2 regions of the Capillibacterium thermochitinicola genome follow, and region 2 is predicted to be linked to the other one. Evidence: riboswitches for the same ligand, from Rfam matches in the RefSeq annotation. Region 2 holds a riboswitch; the other holds the start of a gene.
What was found. A riboswitch is a leader RNA that binds a small molecule or an ion and turns the genes downstream of it on or off. The one in region 2 is predicted to bind S-adenosylmethionine.

Region 1: linked by a shared signal. The riboswitch ahead of metK (methionine adenosyltransferase) and the one ahead of metF (methylenetetrahydrofolate reductase [NAD(P)H]) in region 2 are both predicted to bind S-adenosylmethionine.

What each region holds. Positions count from the first base shown of each region.
Region 1 covers NZ_JAAKDE010000008.1:33,587-37,536, reverse strand. The annotation lists gene G5B42_RS04330 (DUF1385 domain-containing protein) at 1-147, opposite strand, end outside; gene rpmE (50S ribosomal protein L31) at 331-537, opposite strand; gene metK (methionine adenosyltransferase) at 630-1,814, opposite strand; SAM riboswitch class I at 1,870-1,972, opposite strand; partial or broken gene pfkA (6-phosphofructokinase) at 2,049-3,048, opposite strand; gene G5B42_RS04310 (acetyl-CoA carboxylase carboxyltransferase subunit alpha) at 3,085-3,950, opposite strand, start outside.
Region 2 covers NZ_JAAKDE010000031.1:3,578-7,527, reverse strand. The annotation lists gene G5B42_RS10510 (DUF4097 family beta strand repeat-containing protein) at 1-85, shown strand, start outside; gene G5B42_RS10505 (copper homeostasis protein CutC) at 141-767, shown strand; gene metF (methylenetetrahydrofolate reductase [NAD(P)H]) at 777-1,661, opposite strand; SAM riboswitch class I at 1,850-1,959, opposite strand; gene G5B42_RS10495 (vitamin B12 dependent-methionine synthase activation domain-containing protein) at 2,137-2,829, shown strand; gene G5B42_RS10490 (homocysteine S-methyltransferase family protein) at 2,826-3,950, shown strand, end outside.

The DNA.
Region 1 (3,950 bases), on a different contig from region 2:
GTGTTTTCGGGTATACGAGCCTAAACTCTCTTTAAAGACACAGGTTTCTTTATTCTCTTTCCGCACGACCACCGCGTAGTGGTGCCGGCCGCGCATCATGACTCCTTCAATGACCGCCTGCCCACCATACTGGTAATTTTCCGCCACCAGATCACCCCTTTAGAAAAGAGCTCTCGCCACTTATTGCTGGTCACCCGTCGTTCATCGGTATGATTTTGTTTGTCCGTAATTGTTTTCATCGCTCGTCGGCATGTGCGACGAACGTGCGCGACATGTAACCAGGTGGCTGACACATAGTTTAAAACAGAGCAGATCTGCTCTGTTTTAAACTTACTTTCCGGCTTTCTCCATTCTTTTCTGGAATTTTTCGACCTGGCCACCAGTGTCAATAATCTTCTGTTTCCCCGTAAACAAGGGGTGGCATTTTGAACAGATCTCAACCCGGATCTCTTTTTTGGTTGACCCCGTCTCAAAGGTTTCGCCACAGGCACAGGTCACGATTGCTTTACCATACTGCGGATGAATATTTTTCTTCATCAGGGTTCACCTTCTTATTGAATTTTGACTATGTCATTATAACACAGGCTTGGGTTTTCCGCAATAATCCCTCTTCGCCCGTTCTTACCGTCTTAACAACCGGCCTTTTTCTTTAAAACCTCAACTTTGTCCAGGCGTTCCCACGGCAGATCCAGGTCGGTCCGGCCAAAATGCCCATAACTGGCCACCTGGCGGTAGATCGGCCGCCGCAGGTCCAGGTTTTTAATGATCGCCGCCGGACGCAGATCAAATACCTCCTGGACCAGCGCTTCCAGTTCACCCGAAGGCAAAAGACCGGTTCCGAAAGTATCAATGGTGATCGAGACGGGTTTCGCCACCCCGATCGCATAAGCAATCTGGATTTCGCATTTCCGGGCCAGCCCGGCCGCGACAATATTTTTGGCCACGTAACGGGCGGCATAAGCACCCGAACGGTCCACTTTCGTCGGGTCCTTCCCCGAGAAGGCCCCCCCACCATGACGGGCCATTCCACCGTATGTATCCACAATAATCTTGCGGCCGGTTAACCCGGTATCCCCTTGGGGACCGCCCACCACAAAACGGCCGGTGGGATTGATATAATATTTGGTCCTCTCATCCAGGTACTCCGCAGGAATGACTGCTTTAATCACTTCCTCACGGATCCCTTCTTCCAGGGCGCTCCGCTCCAGATTTGGGTTGTGTTGGGCGGAGACGACAATGGTTTCAATCCGGACAGGGCGGTCTCCTTCGTACTCCACCGTCACCTGGGTCTTCCCGTCCGGACGGAGCATGGGCAGAATCTTATTTTTCCGGACATAAGCGAGCCGCCGCGCCAGGCGGTGGGCCAAAGCAATCGGCATCGGCATAAACTCGAGAGTTTCATCGGTGGCGTAGCCAAAGACCATCCCCTGGTCCCCGGCACCGATGGTGCTCTCCTCGTCCTTCGAGCCGGTTTTCACCTCTAAAGCTTGGTTGACACCAAGCGCAATATCGGGTGACTGTTCGTCAATGGCGGTCAAAACCGCACAAGTATCCCCATCGAAGCCATATTTTGCCCTGGTGTACCCAATCTCTTTCACCACTTGCCGGGCGATCTTCGGGATCTCCACATAGCATTTGGTGGTGATTTCGCCCATGATTATGATCAAGCCGGTCGTTACCGCCGTTTCGCAAGCGACACGGGCTTCCTGGTCCTCCGCCAGAATAGCATCGAGAATGGCATCGGAGATCTGGTCGCAAATTTTGTCCGGATGACCTTCGGTCACCGATTCCGACGTAAACAGACGACGTTCCAAATTTCCAACCTCCTTTAAGTCAACAAAAAACCCTTCGTTCAGGAAGGGTTGAGGATACTCATCTTCCAGAAACTGGAGGGAATTAGCACCGTTTGGAATCCTGTTCCAAGGTTGCCGGGTTTCATCGGGCCCCTTCCCTCCACCGCTCTTGATGAGTAGTTTATTAATTTTAATTTAGATTATAAAGCTTTTATAGCGACACGTCAAGCGTCCCCAAGGCCTTGTTTTTGGGAGTCAGGTTGTAGCTAAGACTTCGATTAATTGGTATAATTTGGGGTCAATCTGTTTTTTGCGGGCAATCGCTTCCTCCATCGGCGATACCTTAAGCTTGTGGTCGACCCAACCAACCATCATATCCTTTTCCCCGGCCAAGAGCAGTTCAACGGCTTTGGCGCCAAACTGCGTCCCCAAAGTACGGTCAAGCGCCGACGGCGAACCGCCCCTTTGAATATGGCCCAAAATCGTAACGCGGATATCCTTTTTGACTTTCAGGTTGATATAATTGGCCACCTTAAAGGCGGCGCTGTCGTAGATGGAAATACCGGTCAACGGCTGGCCAAACACCCCTTCCGCTACCAACACGATACTATGGCGTCGGCCAACGGTATTCACCTTTTGGATCAGATTGACCACTTGATCCAGGTCCGGTTGGATCTCCGGAACCAGAACCGCATCGGCGCCTCCCGCCAACCCGGCATAAAGCGCAATAAATCCGGAGTTCTTGCCCATCACCTCCACGACATAGACCCGGTCATGGGACAGGGCCGTATCGCGGATTTTATTGATCGCATCCAGCACCGTATTCAAGGCCGTATCGAAACCGACGGAAAGGTCGGTACACTCAATATCATTATCGATCGTCCCCGGGATCCCCACGGTGGTGAAACCCAACTTGGACAGCTCCCGCGCCCCCCGGAAGGAGCCATCCCCACCAATCACGACAATACCGTCGATGCCAAGGTCGTGGAGTTGTTTGGCGGCCTTTTCCCGCCCCTCCTCTGTCCTGAACTCCTGCGACCGGGCGGAGTGCAAAATGGTTCCCCCCCCGGTGAAGAATATCCGAGACCCCCATCGACGTCAGTTGGATGATCTCACCCGTGATTAGCCCCTGAAAACCCCTGATGACCCCAAAAACCTCACATCCGGCTTTGATCGCAGTTAAGGTCGCCGCCCGGATCGCCGCGTTCATCCCGGGAGCATCGCCGCCGCTGGTGATAATCGCTATTCTTTTCATGTTTATATACCTCCTGTATAACTGCAGAATAATCCCTTATTCTTCAAGATAACGACCAAGCCGCCGGAATTTTTGATAACGTTTGGTTACCAACTCGTCGGGATCCATATCAATAATTGCGTTCAGATTTTCCAGGATCCGCTCTTTCATTGTTTTCGCCATTTCCTCCGGCGCCGTATGGGCGCCGCCCAAGGGTTCAGGGATAATCTCATCAATCACGTTGACCGCCAGGAGATCATTGGCCGTGATCCGTAAAACTTCCGCTGCTTCCGCCGCTCTTGACGCGTCTTTCCAAAGAATGGAGGCGCAACCTTCCGGTGAGATCACGGAGTAATAGGCATTCTCCAACATCAAGATCCGGTCGCCCACCCCGATCGCCAGCGCCCCACCGCTTCCACCCTCGCCGGTGATGACGACAACAATCGGCACCTTCAATCCCGTCATTTCCTTAATGGCCTTGGCCACTGCCTCGCCCTGCCCTCTTTCCTCCGCTTCTTTACCGGGATACGCGCCTGCCACGTCAACAAAGGTAATGATCGGCCGTCCGAACTTTTCCGCCTGTTTCATCAGGCGGATCGCCTTCCGGTAGCCCTCGGGATGGGGCATCCCAAAATTACGGTAGATATTCTCCTTTGTATCGCGGCCTTTCTGGTGCCCCAAAATCGTGACGGGGATGTCTTCCAAATAGGCGAGACCACCGACTAAGGCCGGATCATCACGGTACAACCGGTCACCATGCAATTCAATAAAGCCATGAAAAATATGATCAATATATTCTAAAAAAGTAGGCCGTTTGGGATGCCGGGCAATCTGTACTTTTTGCCAGGGGGTCAAATTCTTGTAAATCTCCGCTTTTAAACTGCGGGCTTTCTCTTCGATCCGCGCAATCTCTTCCGACATGT
Region 2 (3,950 bases):
CTTCTTCCTATTCTACGAACTGGTATATCCCTGGACCGAAGAGGTTTCCCCGCGCCACCGGTTTGGGTTAAGTATTGAATTATAAGCGCGCGAAAAAAAGAAAAGCGCCCTACCGCTTTGCACCGAAAGGAATGAGAAACATGGGGATTATTAAAGAGGCTTGTGTCGGAAGCTTTCTGGAGGCAAAGAAGGCCTTCGAACTAGGGGCTCAGCGGATTGAGCTTTGTGACAACCTGAAGGAGGGCGGCACCACTCCCAGTTACGGCACGATTCTACTGGCCAAGGAAACCCTGGACCTGCCCATCAATGTGATGATCCGGCCCCGGGGTGGCAATTTTGTTTACAGCGAAGAAGAGATCCGGATTATGGAGAAGGACATCGCCCTCTGCCGGGAGGCCCGTGTCAACGCCGTGGTCATCGGGGCCCTCACCGTCGACCATCGGATCGATGAGGCCGTGGTGAAAAGACTGGTCGAAAAGGCCGGTGACCTAGAGATCACTTTTCACATGGCCTTCGACGAGATTGAGGATAAAGAGGAAGCCCTCGAGCAATTGATCGCCTGCGGGATCCACCGGGTCCTGACCAAGGGAGGGCCCGGCACCGCCCTGGCGAACCGGGAAACCATCAAAGCCTTGGTGAAGCAAGCCGGGGACCGGATCGTGATCCTGGCCGGCGGGGGCGTCACCAGGGAGAACTACGAACAATTAGTGGAATATACCGGCGTCAAAGAAGTCCACGGGACAAAGATTGTTGGCCCCTTAACTTAACCGGCCCTTTCAGGTCTCCGCTTTTAAGTGTTTCCGGATGCCGGAGATCTGGCCGAAAATCGTCTTGGCCACCTCGGGACGGTTCATCGTGTACAGATGGATGCCATCCACCCCGCTGGAGAGCAGATCGATGATCTGTTCCGTGGCATAAGCAATGCCGGCTTCCTTCAACGCCTCCGGACTGTTTTCGTAGCGGTCCAGAATCCGCCGGAACTTCGGCGGGATGCTGGCCCCGCAAAGGCTGGTAATCCGCTCGATCTGCTTTTTGTTGAGGACCGGCATGATCCCGGCCGCCACCGGCACCCCGATCGCGAGCTTATCGAGCTTTTCCCGGAAGGCATAAAAAATACTATTATCCAAAAACAGCTGGGTGATGAGGAAATCCGCCCCCGTCTCCACCTTTCTTTTCAAATTGTGGAGATCGGCCATGGCGTCTTCGGCTTCGATGTGGACCTCCGGGTAGCAGGCGGCCCCGATGCAGAAATCCGCCTTGGTTTTGATGAACTTAATCAAGTCGGAAGCATATTGAAAATCGGTGGTCGGGGGTATCGTACTTTGGTCCGCCGGCCGGTCGCCCCTTAGCGCAAGGATGTTCTCAATCTTGGCCTTCTGCAAACGGCCAAGGATCTCCGCCACCTCTTCCTTGGTCGAGTTTATGCAGGTCAGATGAGCAAGGGCTTCAATCCCGTATTTGTTCTTGATGGTATCGGCAATCTCTACTGTATAGAAGCGGCTTCCCCCGGCGGCGCCGTAGGTAACGCTGATGAAATCAGGCCGCAGAACAGAGAGGGCATCAATGGTCGCGAACACCCCGTCCAGGGGAGAACCGGGTTTCGGGGGGAAAATCTCCAGCGAAAAGACGGGTTTGTTTTTGTAATAATCCTTGATCCGCATTTTATCCTCCTTTCAGGCCCGGTTTGCTTCATATTACCATATTCCCGTCGGTACCCGTTTTGTCACCAAAAAAGGCGCAAAAAGTCTTCCCCATATACCATACGAAAACCGGAAGGAAGAAAAAGGCTGCTTTCGATAAGAAAGCAGCCTTTTATTTACCAAGCAAACGATGCTTTGTGCCTGCGCGTTTCTTATCTTTCAGGGGTAATCCCTGCAGGAATTGACACCGTTGCATTCGGATGAGAATGCCGGTTGTCGGGCTTCATCGGGCCAGTCCCTCCACCTCTCTTGATAAGACCATCTATTAAATTGAGATATTTTATTAGATTTTACGGTAAACCAAACCAATTGTCAAGGGTTCATTGCGCAGGGTCCGCCGGGCACGAACAGGCGGGACGAAATAACTCCACAAAAGGTAAATCTTGCTTTTCGGTCAATAAATGTGTACTATTATTTAAAACCGAGGTGATCGCCGATGGAGATCCCGCCGGGAGAAGTATTGAGGTACCTGGGTTACCGGAACCAAAGGATCGATCCGGCCATGATGAGTTTAATCGAGGAATGCCGGGCGGAAACAAAAGTGTTGATGCGGCCGGGCGTCGTCTACCGGATCTACCCCCTGGAAAAGCACGGGGACCAGATCCGGCTGCTGACGACCACTTTACACCTGCAAAGCAGCGACCTCGGCAGGCATCTGCGGCGGGCGGACCGCTGCGCCGTCCTCGCCGCCACCCTCGGGCTGGCGGTTGACCAAAAAATCGCGGCTTACGCACGCTTAGATCTAACCAGAGCAATCGTCATGGACGCTTGCGCCACCGCCGCCATCGAAGCCGTCTGCGACCAAGTGCAGGAACAGCTAAGGGCAAAGGTGGCCCCGGAAGGTTACCGCCTTACTCCGCGCTACAGTCCCGGTTACGGTGACTTGTCCATCGTACACCAAAAGGCTATCCTGGAGACGCTCCAGGCTTACACCCGGATCGGCCTCACCGTTAACGAAGACCATATTCTACTCCCCCGCAAATCGGTGACGGCCTTCATCGGCCTGGAGAAAACGGAAATGGACGCGCCCGATAAGCTAGAGGAAGCAAAAACAGTGGACGCCCCCGACAAGTGCCACTGTTGTCCGGATAAAACTTGTCAGTACAGAAAAGGTGGGGATGGAGATTGAAACGCAAGCTTAATTTGGACGAATTCCTGGTCTTTGACGGGGCCATGGGGACCATGCTCCAAAGCTACGGCATGAAAGCAGGAGAAATCCCCGAAAGATACAATCTGGAACGGGCGGAAGTCATCGCCGGAATCCACAGCGCTTACATTGAAGCGGGTGCCCAGGTCCTGACGACCAATACGTTCAACGCCAACCGGTTTAAACTGGCCGGAAGCGGGCTGAATCTGGCCGCGGTTATCCGGACAGCGGTGGAGATTGCCCGGTGGACCGCAAAGGATAACGAGGAAATCCTGGTGGCTTTGGACATCGGCCCTTTAGGCCAGCTAATGGAGCCCTATGGCACCTTAAGCTTTGATGAAGCGTACGAGGCCTTTGCCGAACAGATCCGGGCCGGTGCCGCGGCGGGTGCCGATCTGATTTTGATTGAAACCATGTCCGATCTTTACGAAGCAAAGGCCGCCATCCTCGCCGCCCGCGAAAACGCCGACTTACCCGTCTTCTGTACAATGACCTTCCAGGAGGACGGCCGGACCCTGACCGGCGCCGATCCCTTAACCGTGGTCAATGTCCTCCAAAGTTTGGGCGTCACCGCGTTGGGAATCAACTGTTCCCTCGGGCCGAAAGAGGTTCTGCCGTTGGTTCGGGAGATGCTAAGGTTCGCCCAAGTCCCCGTCCTTGTCCAGCCGAACGCCGGCCTGCCCCAGTTGGTCGGTGAAGATATGGTCTTTCAAATCACCCCCGCCGATTTTGCGGCTTACGGGCGGGAGATGGCCGCCGCCGGCGTTCGCATTCTGGGCGGCTGCTGTGGAACCACCCCCGCTCACATCAAAGCCTTAAAGAATATGTTGGCTGATCTGAAACCGGTAGCAATAAAGGCCCCGCGTTTGACCGCCGCCAGCTCCGGCACGACCACCGTCCCCCTGGGCGGCCCGGTCAAGATCATTGGGGAACGGATCAACCCCAACGGGAAGCGGCGCTTGCAAAAAGCCCTGCGCGAGGGGGAGCTGGATTATCTCCTCCGGGAAGCCGTTGACCAGCAGGATAATGGCGCCCATATCCTCGATCTCAATGTGGGCCTGCCCGAGATCGACGAAAAAGCGGTCATGGTTAAAGCCGTTAAG